DNA from 2 places in the Neobacillus sp. KR4-4 genome. Region 2 is predicted to be linked to the other one. Evidence: riboswitches for the same ligand, from Rfam matches in the RefSeq annotation. Region 2 holds a riboswitch; the other holds the start of a gene.

Region 1 (4,925 bases), on a different contig from region 2:
GTAACAAAAAATAAATTTTTTCTTGTGCTAAACAAAATACGGGATAACAACAAAAAACATCTCCAAAATGAAATGGAGATGTTGGTATGATAGATTCAGGTTACTAGCATAAGTAAATAGAGTCTAGCCTTCAACACCTTCCTATCCTCGTAGGTTATTGGCGCACAAGAATTAGGCAGGTTTCCTGGCTCATGATCATCGCTTCCTATGCCTTCCCATCGTATACGACAGTGACACAATATAGGTTGCTCCCATTTACAGTGGCGGGACCGCGTTGGCTTATACCAACTTCCCTTTTAAGCTTAAAATCATCTGAGAAGATTTTAGCACCTAAATTTAAAATAATATTTTTTTGTTATTTTTATTATAGAAAATAAGAAAAGATTTGTATATGATTTTTTACAACAAGTTATTGCTCAATACTTCTGCATAAATTTGCCATTTCAATTGCCGCCGTTGCTGCATCCCAACCTTTATTTCCTGCCTTTGTACCAGCTCGTTCAATGGCTTGTTCGATTGAATCCGTTGTTAACACTCCAAAAATAACAGGAATGCCACTTTTCAAATTGATCGCAGAAACACCCTTTGCTACTTCATTACAAACATAGTCAAAATGTGGAGTTGAACCGCGAATGACCGTTCCAAGTGTAATAACTGCATCGTATTTATTACTATTGGCCATTTTTTGAGCGATTAATGAAATCTCAAATGCCCCCGGAACCCACGCAAGGTCCACATCTGACTCGCTAACTCCATGTCTTTTAAGTGCATCCTGTGCACCGCTTAATAATTTACTAGTAATAAATTCATTGAAACGTCCAACAACTATTCCAATTTTTAACCCAGAACCAACTAAATTTCCTTCAAAAATATTTCCCATGTGTATGCCTCCATCAATTGTTTTGTGTAGTTGAGCTTTAGAGCGGTAATCTATGCTTCCCGCTTAACCATTCGTTCATTTTTCATTCTATATTCAACTAGATCTTTAATCGTAATCATTTTAAGGTTCATTCTCTCTGCAATTTTAAAAAGATCAGGAACGCGGGCCATCGTTCCATCCTCATTCATAATTTCACAAATAACCCCTGCAGGCTTCGCACCGCATAATTTGGCAAGATCAACAGCTGCTTCTGTATGCCCATTTCTATTCAGAACTCCACCTTGTTTAGCAACGAGTGGAAAAATATGTCCTGGTCTTAAGAAATCACCGGCTTCTGATTCGGGGTCAACCATACTCAAAACTGTTGCGGATCTTTCAAAAGCAGAAATGCCAGTGGTAGAGAATTTATGATCGATACTGACAGTAAAGGCAGTTCGTTTCGGATCTGTGTTGTTGGTAACCATTGGATGTAAGTCAAGCTTATTAGCTAAATCCTCGTCAATAGGCACACAAATTAGGCCTCGGCCGTGAGTGGCCATAAGATTTATGACCTCAGGTGTAGCTTTTTCAGCAAGGGAAATAAAGTCCCCTTCATTTTCCCTGTCCTCGTCATCACAGACAATGATAACCTTACCTTCCTTTAGGTCCGATAATGCTTCATCAATTGTATTAAACACAGTTACCTCCCCTTTCAATTTTATTTAAAAAAATCCATGCTCTTCTAAAAAATTAGCGGTTATCCCCTTGCTGCTTTTTTGCGGAGGTTGATTAGAAAAATTAGTTATAAAATGACCAACATATTTTCCTATCATATCGCATTCTAAGTTTACAATATCCCCTGAACCCTTCTGTCCAAGAATCGATTCTGACAATGTATGCGGGATAATGGATAATGTAAAACTATTCTCCGAAACAGCAAATACGGTTAAGCTTGTCCCATCCACCGCTATCGACCCTCTTAAGATTACATATCGCAATAATTCCTCTTCGGCTTCAATCTCATAGTAAATCGCATTTTCAAGTGATTGTTTACTTTTTATTACACCTGTTCCGTCAATATGTCCTGAAACGAAATGACCGCCAAACCTTCCACCCGCTGCCATAGCCCGCTCAAGATTTACTTTGGACCCTCGTTTTACCATACTTAAACTGCTAGCTCTGACCGTTTCCGGCATCACATCTACTGTGAACAGTTTACCCGTAAAGGATGTAACCGTCAGACAAACCCCATTAACCGCAATACTGTCCCCAAGATGGACATCGTTTAGTATTTTATTCGCTTCTATGTTCAATACAAACGACTCGCCAGTCCGCTGGATGTTTGCGACTACGCCAATTTCTTCAATAATTCCAGTAAACATATTGTCCAAACTCCTTACTATGTTTCCCTTTGATTCTGCCCAAAAAATTAAAAAAGACCCTAAAGACAGTTTGTCATCAGGGTCTTGAAAAAAAGACAATAGAAAATAAAGGCTTAAAAATAGGTACACTTCACCCTATTGTTAATCCTGTCTTTTCCTTCTCCCATCCAGACTTTAACTGTCGGCCCTGGAGTTTCACCAGATCCACCGCTTAACATATTAATGTTAACCGGGTCACGGACTAAGAAGCATAGCTTCATCACCGCCGGTTAGGAATTTCACCTGACCCCGAAGGAAATTATTTAAATATATACTTATATGTTATGACATTTCATTCTAATAGTAAAGCTATTAGCTTAACTATATTGCACTAAAAACACAATTAATAACCAGAACTTAGCTTACCGTCATAATTTTACCAACTTATTTATTGTTTATAAGTCTTTACAGGTAAATAAATATCAAAATGTAATTCACCAGTCTCATTTTGATGTTTATGCTCTTCTTTATACACTTCCAAACTTAGGGCATTGTGATCATGTTCATATCCATATTCTTCCATCCAGGCATAGATTTGTTTATATGTACTTTCCACTGTTTCATGACTTCCTTGATGTGTAGCAAATACATAATTTTTACTTGGAATCGTAAAACCAACCATACCATCTGGGATTTCCTCAATTTTTTCAACTGGAGTTGTAACATAATAAGTAAATTCTGTTTCTCTGCTGTGAAAAGGTGCGATCAAAACAGGGTCTTTGGTTTGATATGATACTTCTTCTAGCCGATCTATCATCTTTTTAAATAGACCTGGGAGTGTACTGATTTGTGAATAAGTTCCGTTCCATGAAATTCCAACAACCTTCATTTCTTCTTTTTCTATTACTTGGATACTCATGCTAATCCCCCTTTTGAATTATCATATTAATATAATTCTCACCGTCACTCTTAAACTCCTGCAAAAATAATTCGACTAAATTCATTCCAAATCGTCCACACATGTATAGGTATTAAAATTAACGGACGTTATTCCAAAAATGAGAAATAACGTCCAAATTTTTTTAACTATCTTTTTTTAAATGATGTCGTAAATTTTATTATTTGGATGAAAATAGCATATAATGGACTTAGCACATTAATAGGAGGATTTTTTATGAGTAATGAAAATCAAACAAATCCACAGGAAGAACCCAAGAAGAAAATAAGTCTACAAGAAGCGATGAAACAACAACTGCAAAATAAGAAGAACAAATCTGCCGGAGGAACTTCAAGTTCAAACAACTCGATGGCAACTAAAAAGCTGCAAAGCCAGCAAACGAAAAAAGTAAGTAATTCGCGGAGAAAAATGGGTGTCTAGTGGTCAGAATCGAGTAGATATTTCCCCAGGTGCACTCGTCAAAATTGTCCTAAAAGCAGATCAACGAAGCGGGAAACTAACAGAGGGGACCGTCAAGGATATATTAACAAAGTCCAGTTTTCATCCTCACGGCATAAAGGTCAGGCTTACGGATGGACAAGTTGGCAGAGTTAAGGAAATAAATAATTAGTTTAGAAAGTCCTCTTTGCACAATGATGCAAAGTGGGCTTTTTTAATGGAAGTAAAAAACAGACCCAAAAGGCTTGGGTCTGTTTATTGGCGGGTCATTATGATTTACGGACGTTTACTGCTTGTGGTCCACGTTGGCCACTTTCAATTTCAAACGTTACCTCTTGACCTTCGTCTAATGTTTTGTATCCTTCGCCTTGAATAGCAGAAAAGTGAACAAATACATCTTCTCCACCTTCACGCTCAATGAATCCAAAACCTTTTTCACTGTTAAACCATTTTACTTTACCTGATTCCATTCTTTGTAGCCTCCTAGCATGTAACTATTACATGTAAATTGCAAATTGATTGCATAATTATTTTTACCCATTTCCTTTTTACCTATACCATAACAATTTTAAAAATTTTAATTGGATATAAAATCTTTATAAAACCCATTTGTGGATTGCTTTTGCAACTCCGTCTTCCTCATTTGTGGTAGTTACCCAATCCGCTGCTTCTTTCACAAGATCTTGTGCATTTCCCATTGCAACTCCCATGCCAGCTGCCTTGATCATCGCCAAATCATTAAGACTATCACCTACGGCCATTACATTTTTCATATCCAATCCCAGCCTGTTACAAACAATCTCCAGACCCTTCGCTTTATTAATACCGGCCGTATTCACTTCAATATTTTTCAACGTAGAATTACTAAGTTCAAATTCACCTTTTGCCTGTAATTCTTTCATGATTATCTCTCTGGTTTCATCATCATCGATATTAAAGCCAAATTTCATCCATTCTAAAGTATGCAAGTCCTCCGGCATTTCATTATGCCAATTGCGTTCCGTGCTAATCGCCCAAAACTTAGTCTTATGTTGCAGCGATAACCTCCACATCCACTCAACAAGTTCAGACTTTACCAAGTTCCTCTCTACTAATTGACGTTGATCATCCCATATTTCACTACCATTAACAGTGACTAAATAAGAATCAAGCTCCAATGAATCAGCATGCTCTCTGCTCGTCAAAAGTGAACGGCCTGTACTAAGAACCACATAGATTCCTTTTTCCTTAGCAGCTTTGATGGCTTCACGATTTGCTTCCGATACCTGTCCTTTATTATTTAAAAGCGTACCATCCATATCGAGTGCAA
Region 2 (4,925 bases):
GAAATCAGATGGGTATATAATTGCCTCGAATATTGCACACTGGATCAAAGAGCTGTAATAATTCTACGGTATATACAAGATTTATCTATTTCTGAAACAGCCCAGGCACTAGGATGGACTGAAAGTAAGGTGAAAACTACACAACACCGTTCGTTAAAGGTATTGAAGAAGCATATGGAACTTTCTTATGAAAAGGAGGGATTAACTAGTGAAAAAGTCAGAGTGGAGCGATAAGCAGCTCGAAGAATTATTAAGGCAGATGCCTAAAATACAAGATGATCGCAATCCTCGTGACATTTACGAAAATCTTCCGATAAGAAAAAAGAAACCAAAACAATGGCTGGTACCTGGTCTTGCTACTGTTGCTGCCTTGCTCATTTTTTTTATCTTAATTCCTAAATTAATGGTCGGGCCACAATATTCAGAGGATCACGCTGGTCAAGAAAAATCATCTGTAGAGCGAGACATACAAAAGGCAGATGAAAATTCAACCATTGCATTGAAAAAGGAGGATGCAAGTCCAAAAGCAAGGACATTTTCAGGAGCGGATAAAACTCAAACTTCGAAAACGGCTATTTATGATGAAGAAGTGGGTGATGGAAAAGTATTAACCTACTGGATTCCTGACCCGCAAATACAAATCCTTGTACCCGTTTCAACAATAATTAATGATTCAAATGAGAAAACATGGCTGGAGTTATTTAATGAAAATATGGTGAATTTAAAGGAGCAGGAATGGGGATTAAGTGAATTCTATCCTCTTAGTGCTTCATTGAAACTTGATGAAAAAAATAATGCTATCTTAGTCGATGTTCCATCAAACCATCAGTATGGACAAGGATCAGCGACAGAAACAAATTTTATTAATGTTCTGAAAAAAGATATCTCCTCCAATAGTGATGTTAAAAAGATAAGATTTTCAACCAATGGAGAACCAGGTATTGAATTGGGGAATTATGGTCATCAAGACGAAGTGAGTGTACAGCAACAAAAGAATCATGCCTACTTCTTTTATTATTCTGAGGGTAATGATATACCCTTCTTAGTCCCATCTATAGAAAAATATGAAGATATTAAGAAGGCTGTTGAGGAAATGAAAAAGGATCAGCCCACACTAGGATTAAAGAGTTCACTTTTACCTGCACTTCCGATAAATGAGGTGTCTATTAAAAAGAAAACGTTATTTGTATCAATGGAGGATAATACTAGCCTTCAAGATGATCAATCAACAATCAACGCTTATGAGTCACTGTTATTAACAGCAAAAGAATTCGGATTAGAAAAAGTCTTTATTACGAACCCTCCAACAAAAAATCTTGGTCCATTTGACCTGTCAAAAGAGAACAAAGTACCGCTGGCTCCGAATCAACGGACATTACAATAATTTACTTAATCAACCGTTAAAGGTTGATTTTTTAATGAATATTATTTATCATTTCTCCAAATTATAACAAGTATGCCTAATCACTCCACCGATAAGGATTATGTTCTAAAGGTGAAAAATACTACATATTGTGTGGAGGAGGAAAAGAAATAAGGAGAGTGACTAAAGAAAATGCGAGATTACATAAAAAGGGTTATTATAGCCCTAATTATGGCGCTATGTGTCAGTTTGTTATTTTTAGGAGGAAAACATTCCGAAGCTAGTATGCAGGTTGATAAAGAGATTAAGGATGGATGGATATGGCCTGCAGATGGTATAGTTTCTGATACATATGGAACAAGGATGGGTAAGCATAAGGGAATTGATATCGCTGGAAAATTAAATACACCTGTACTAGCAGTTGCTGACGGACAGGTGGTGAAATCTTATTACTCTAATACATATGGAAACGTAGTGTTTATTAAACACCCAAGTCATTTAGTAACTGTCTATGCACATTTAAATAAGAGAAACGTGTTACAAGGACAAAAGATTAAGCAAGGTACAGTAATAGGAAAAATGGGGGAAACTGGACAAGCTACAGGGATACATCTCCATTTTGAAACGCATCAGCAAGAATGGAGATATGATAAGAAGTTTGCATTGGATCCAGAAAAGATATTAGGAAAAGCCGACACCGGGGAGACAGTACGCGGAGGGATTGCCGCAAGCAATGGCGTTGTATTAGAAGCGAGCTCACATATTAAATTCAATCATGAGGATAAAATCAAGGTGACAAACCAGCAATATATCGTCAAACAAGGTGATACATTGTATTCGATTTCGAGGGAAAAAAACATCTCGGTGACCCGGATTAAAGAGTTAAACCACCTTTCCACCGACTTGATCAAACCTAAACAAATATTGAATATACATTAATTTCATGCAGCAAGACCCGCAGACTATTTTCTGCGGGTCTTGTTACGTGAAACCTTTTACTTAACAAAAGATAAGTTCTGCAGTATAATTGAAATTGTAATTTAATATCGATCTATCTTCGGGGCAGGGTGAAATTCCCGATCGGCGGTATTTGAGTAAAACTCATAAGCCCGCGAGCCGTTTTATGGCAGGATTTGGTGAGATTCCAAAGCCGACAGTATAGTCTGGATGGGAGAAGATGGAGGTTCTGCAGACGTTCAAAAAATTTTATATTAATGAACGTTTATTAAGCGTGCCTTTGTAAACTCCCTTAAGCAAATTATTGCTGAGGGAGTTTTTATTTACATTGGTCTCGTCTGTTGCTGAACCTCTCTTCCTTAACGCGATGGATCAAAAAAAGGAGAGAGGAAGATGAAGAAAATGCAGAAAAAGAGGAAAATGAACGTTAGGGCTTATGTGTCAATAGGAATGCTAAGTAGTATTGCTTTTCTGTTAATGCTCATACAATTTCCGTTGCCGCTATTCCCAAATTTCTTGTTTGTCGATTTCAGTGACATTCCAGCATTAATTGCCACATTGATTTTTGGACCGATCGCAGGTATTTTAGTTGAGTTTTTTAAAAATGTCCTTAATTATATTCAGACAGGTAGTCAAACAGGAATTCCAGTGGGGCAGATAGCCAATTTCGTTGCGGGAATTGTTTTTATCCTGCCGACTTATTTTGTATATAATAGACTTAAGACTAGAAAAGGTATGACGCTAGCATTAATTTTTGGTACGGCAATCATGGCAGTTATGATGAGTATTTTAAACTACTTGGTAATTTTACCTGCATATACCGTTCTAATGGGCTTTCCAGATATGAGGAATTTAGTATTGCCAGCAATCTTACCATTTAACCTTTTAAAAGGAGTCATGATGTCCATCATCTTCATGCTTCTGTTCATACGGATGCAAGCATGGATCAATAAATTTACTACTATTAAAAGCGCCTAAGTAGCTAAAGGACAGGGGGAATCATTCCTCCTGTTTTATTTTGTAAACAAAAATAAAGGCCCCTCACCTAAATAGGAGAGAGGCAGTAGCTTAAACGTATTATCCTAAATATTACTCAAATTTAGTTGGATTGCCATCAAAAGCTTCGTCTGCTACTTTAATGGAATCAGTAGGACAGCCTTCGAAAGCATCCATCATGTCATCGATTAATACATCAGGAATTTCAACAATTCCTTCATTATCATCAAGTGTTACGTATGCGATACCTTCATCATCGTAATCATAGATATCTGGTGCTGCCGCGCCGCAAGCTCCACATGCAATGCATGTTTCCTTATCAACAATTGTGTACTTTGCCATGAAAAAAACCTCCCAGTAAATTAAAAAAATAAGACTCATTTCCATTATTAATATGAAAACGGATAACTCATATCTATTGTAAAACTGTATCGTCAACTTTTCAATAGAAAAATGCCTTTATTACTTTAGTTTATCCAAGTGTTTTGCTAAATCTTCCACATTTTTGGGCATCAAGATCCTTTATTTCATGGTAGAATAAAGAGAGAAAATGGTGTTTTTGGTCGAATATGTGCGAAATAAGTGATGGGAGGTTCGTATGCTCCAAATTGAATCCATCATTCTTTATAGTATAAAACAATTAAATAAGGAACGGACCATTTATTCGGTCTATCACCTTCTTAATGGAAAAAAGTCATCGCAAACTATCCAAGATGCCCATTTATTTTCGTTGAAAAGTTTTTTTGGGATTTATGAGCAATTATCCAGAGAATCTTTTGAAGAAATTATTCAATCGATGAGTGAAAAAAAGTGGGTAAAAAATATCGGAGAACAACGATTTATAGTTACGCTTCTTGGAAAAGAGCTTCTAGAAAAAACTCAACTGCCGAAGTATATTCAAGGCTGGAACTATCATCAAATGACCTCCTTATTTTGGGAAAGATTGTCCCTATTAGTACAGGTTATATCCAATTTAATGTTCGGAGAAACAAGATATACTCCCATCCAAAAAAACAAAGAAGTCCATACTTGGTTAAAATCCGCTCTAAAAAGTATTAATCTGCCTAGGATGGAAATGGGGACAACTTTTTATTCAGAATTAGAAGATTGTCTTGACGCGGGTAACGGGTTTGACCCTGCCATCTTAGTAATTCGGTTAACAGGTTTTCAACAAATTGGCTTGACCCCTCTTCAAGCAGCCAAACAGTTAAATATAAATTTTCACGACTACCAAATTGGTTTTACAAATACACTTCATTATTTATTGCGAAAAATTGAGAAAGATGGTTATAAGTTTAAAATTTTGCCTTTTTTAATTAAAGGTCTAATGAAAAATGATGAATTAACGTTATCTACCAGGAAAACACAAAGATTATTAAATCAAGGATATACACTTGATATGATTGCAAATATAAGGCACTTAAAATTAAGTACAATAGAAGACCATCTGGTTGAGTTAGCCTTAAATATGGAGAATTTCTCCATCGATACTTACGTAGATAAAGAATTACAAAATAAGATTTTAGAAATTTCACACCAAATAGCAACTAAACAGTTAAAGTTAATTCGAGAAAAGATTGTATCCGCAACATATTTTCAAATAAGACTA

What was found. A riboswitch is a leader RNA that binds a small molecule or an ion and turns the genes downstream of it on or off. The one in region 2 is predicted to bind FMN.
Region 1: linked by a shared signal. The riboswitch ahead of ribE (riboflavin synthase) and the one ahead of ACE198_RS12010 (ECF transporter S component) in region 2 are both predicted to bind FMN.

Annotation. Positions count from the first base shown of each region.
Region 1 covers NZ_JBHHJU010000010.1:117,392-122,316, reverse strand. The annotation lists cobalamin riboswitch at 158-349, opposite strand; gene ribH (6,7-dimethyl-8-ribityllumazine synthase) at 410-880, opposite strand; partial or broken gene ribB (3,4-dihydroxy-2-butanone-4-phosphate synthase) at 937-1,557, opposite strand; gene ribE (riboflavin synthase) at 1,582-2,241, opposite strand; FMN riboswitch at 2,393-2,541, opposite strand; gene ACE198_RS12615 (GyrI-like domain-containing protein) at 2,669-3,139, opposite strand; gene ACE198_RS12610 (hypothetical protein) at 3,395-3,598, shown strand; gene ACE198_RS12605 (YwbE family protein) at 3,591-3,788, shown strand; gene ACE198_RS12600 (cold-shock protein) at 3,886-4,086, opposite strand; gene ACE198_RS12595 (Cof-type HAD-IIB family hydrolase) at 4,213-4,925, opposite strand, start outside.
Region 2 covers NZ_JBHHJU010000009.1:172,919-177,843, forward strand. The annotation lists gene sigX (RNA polymerase sigma factor SigX) at 1-234, shown strand, start outside; gene ACE198_RS12000 (hypothetical protein) at 209-1,384, shown strand; gene ACE198_RS12005 (peptidoglycan DD-metalloendopeptidase family protein) at 1,556-2,302, shown strand; FMN riboswitch at 2,413-2,546, shown strand; gene ACE198_RS12010 (ECF transporter S component) at 2,714-3,298, shown strand; gene ACE198_RS12015 (ferredoxin) at 3,410-3,658, opposite strand; gene ACE198_RS12020 (YpbB family protein) at 3,915-4,925, shown strand, end outside.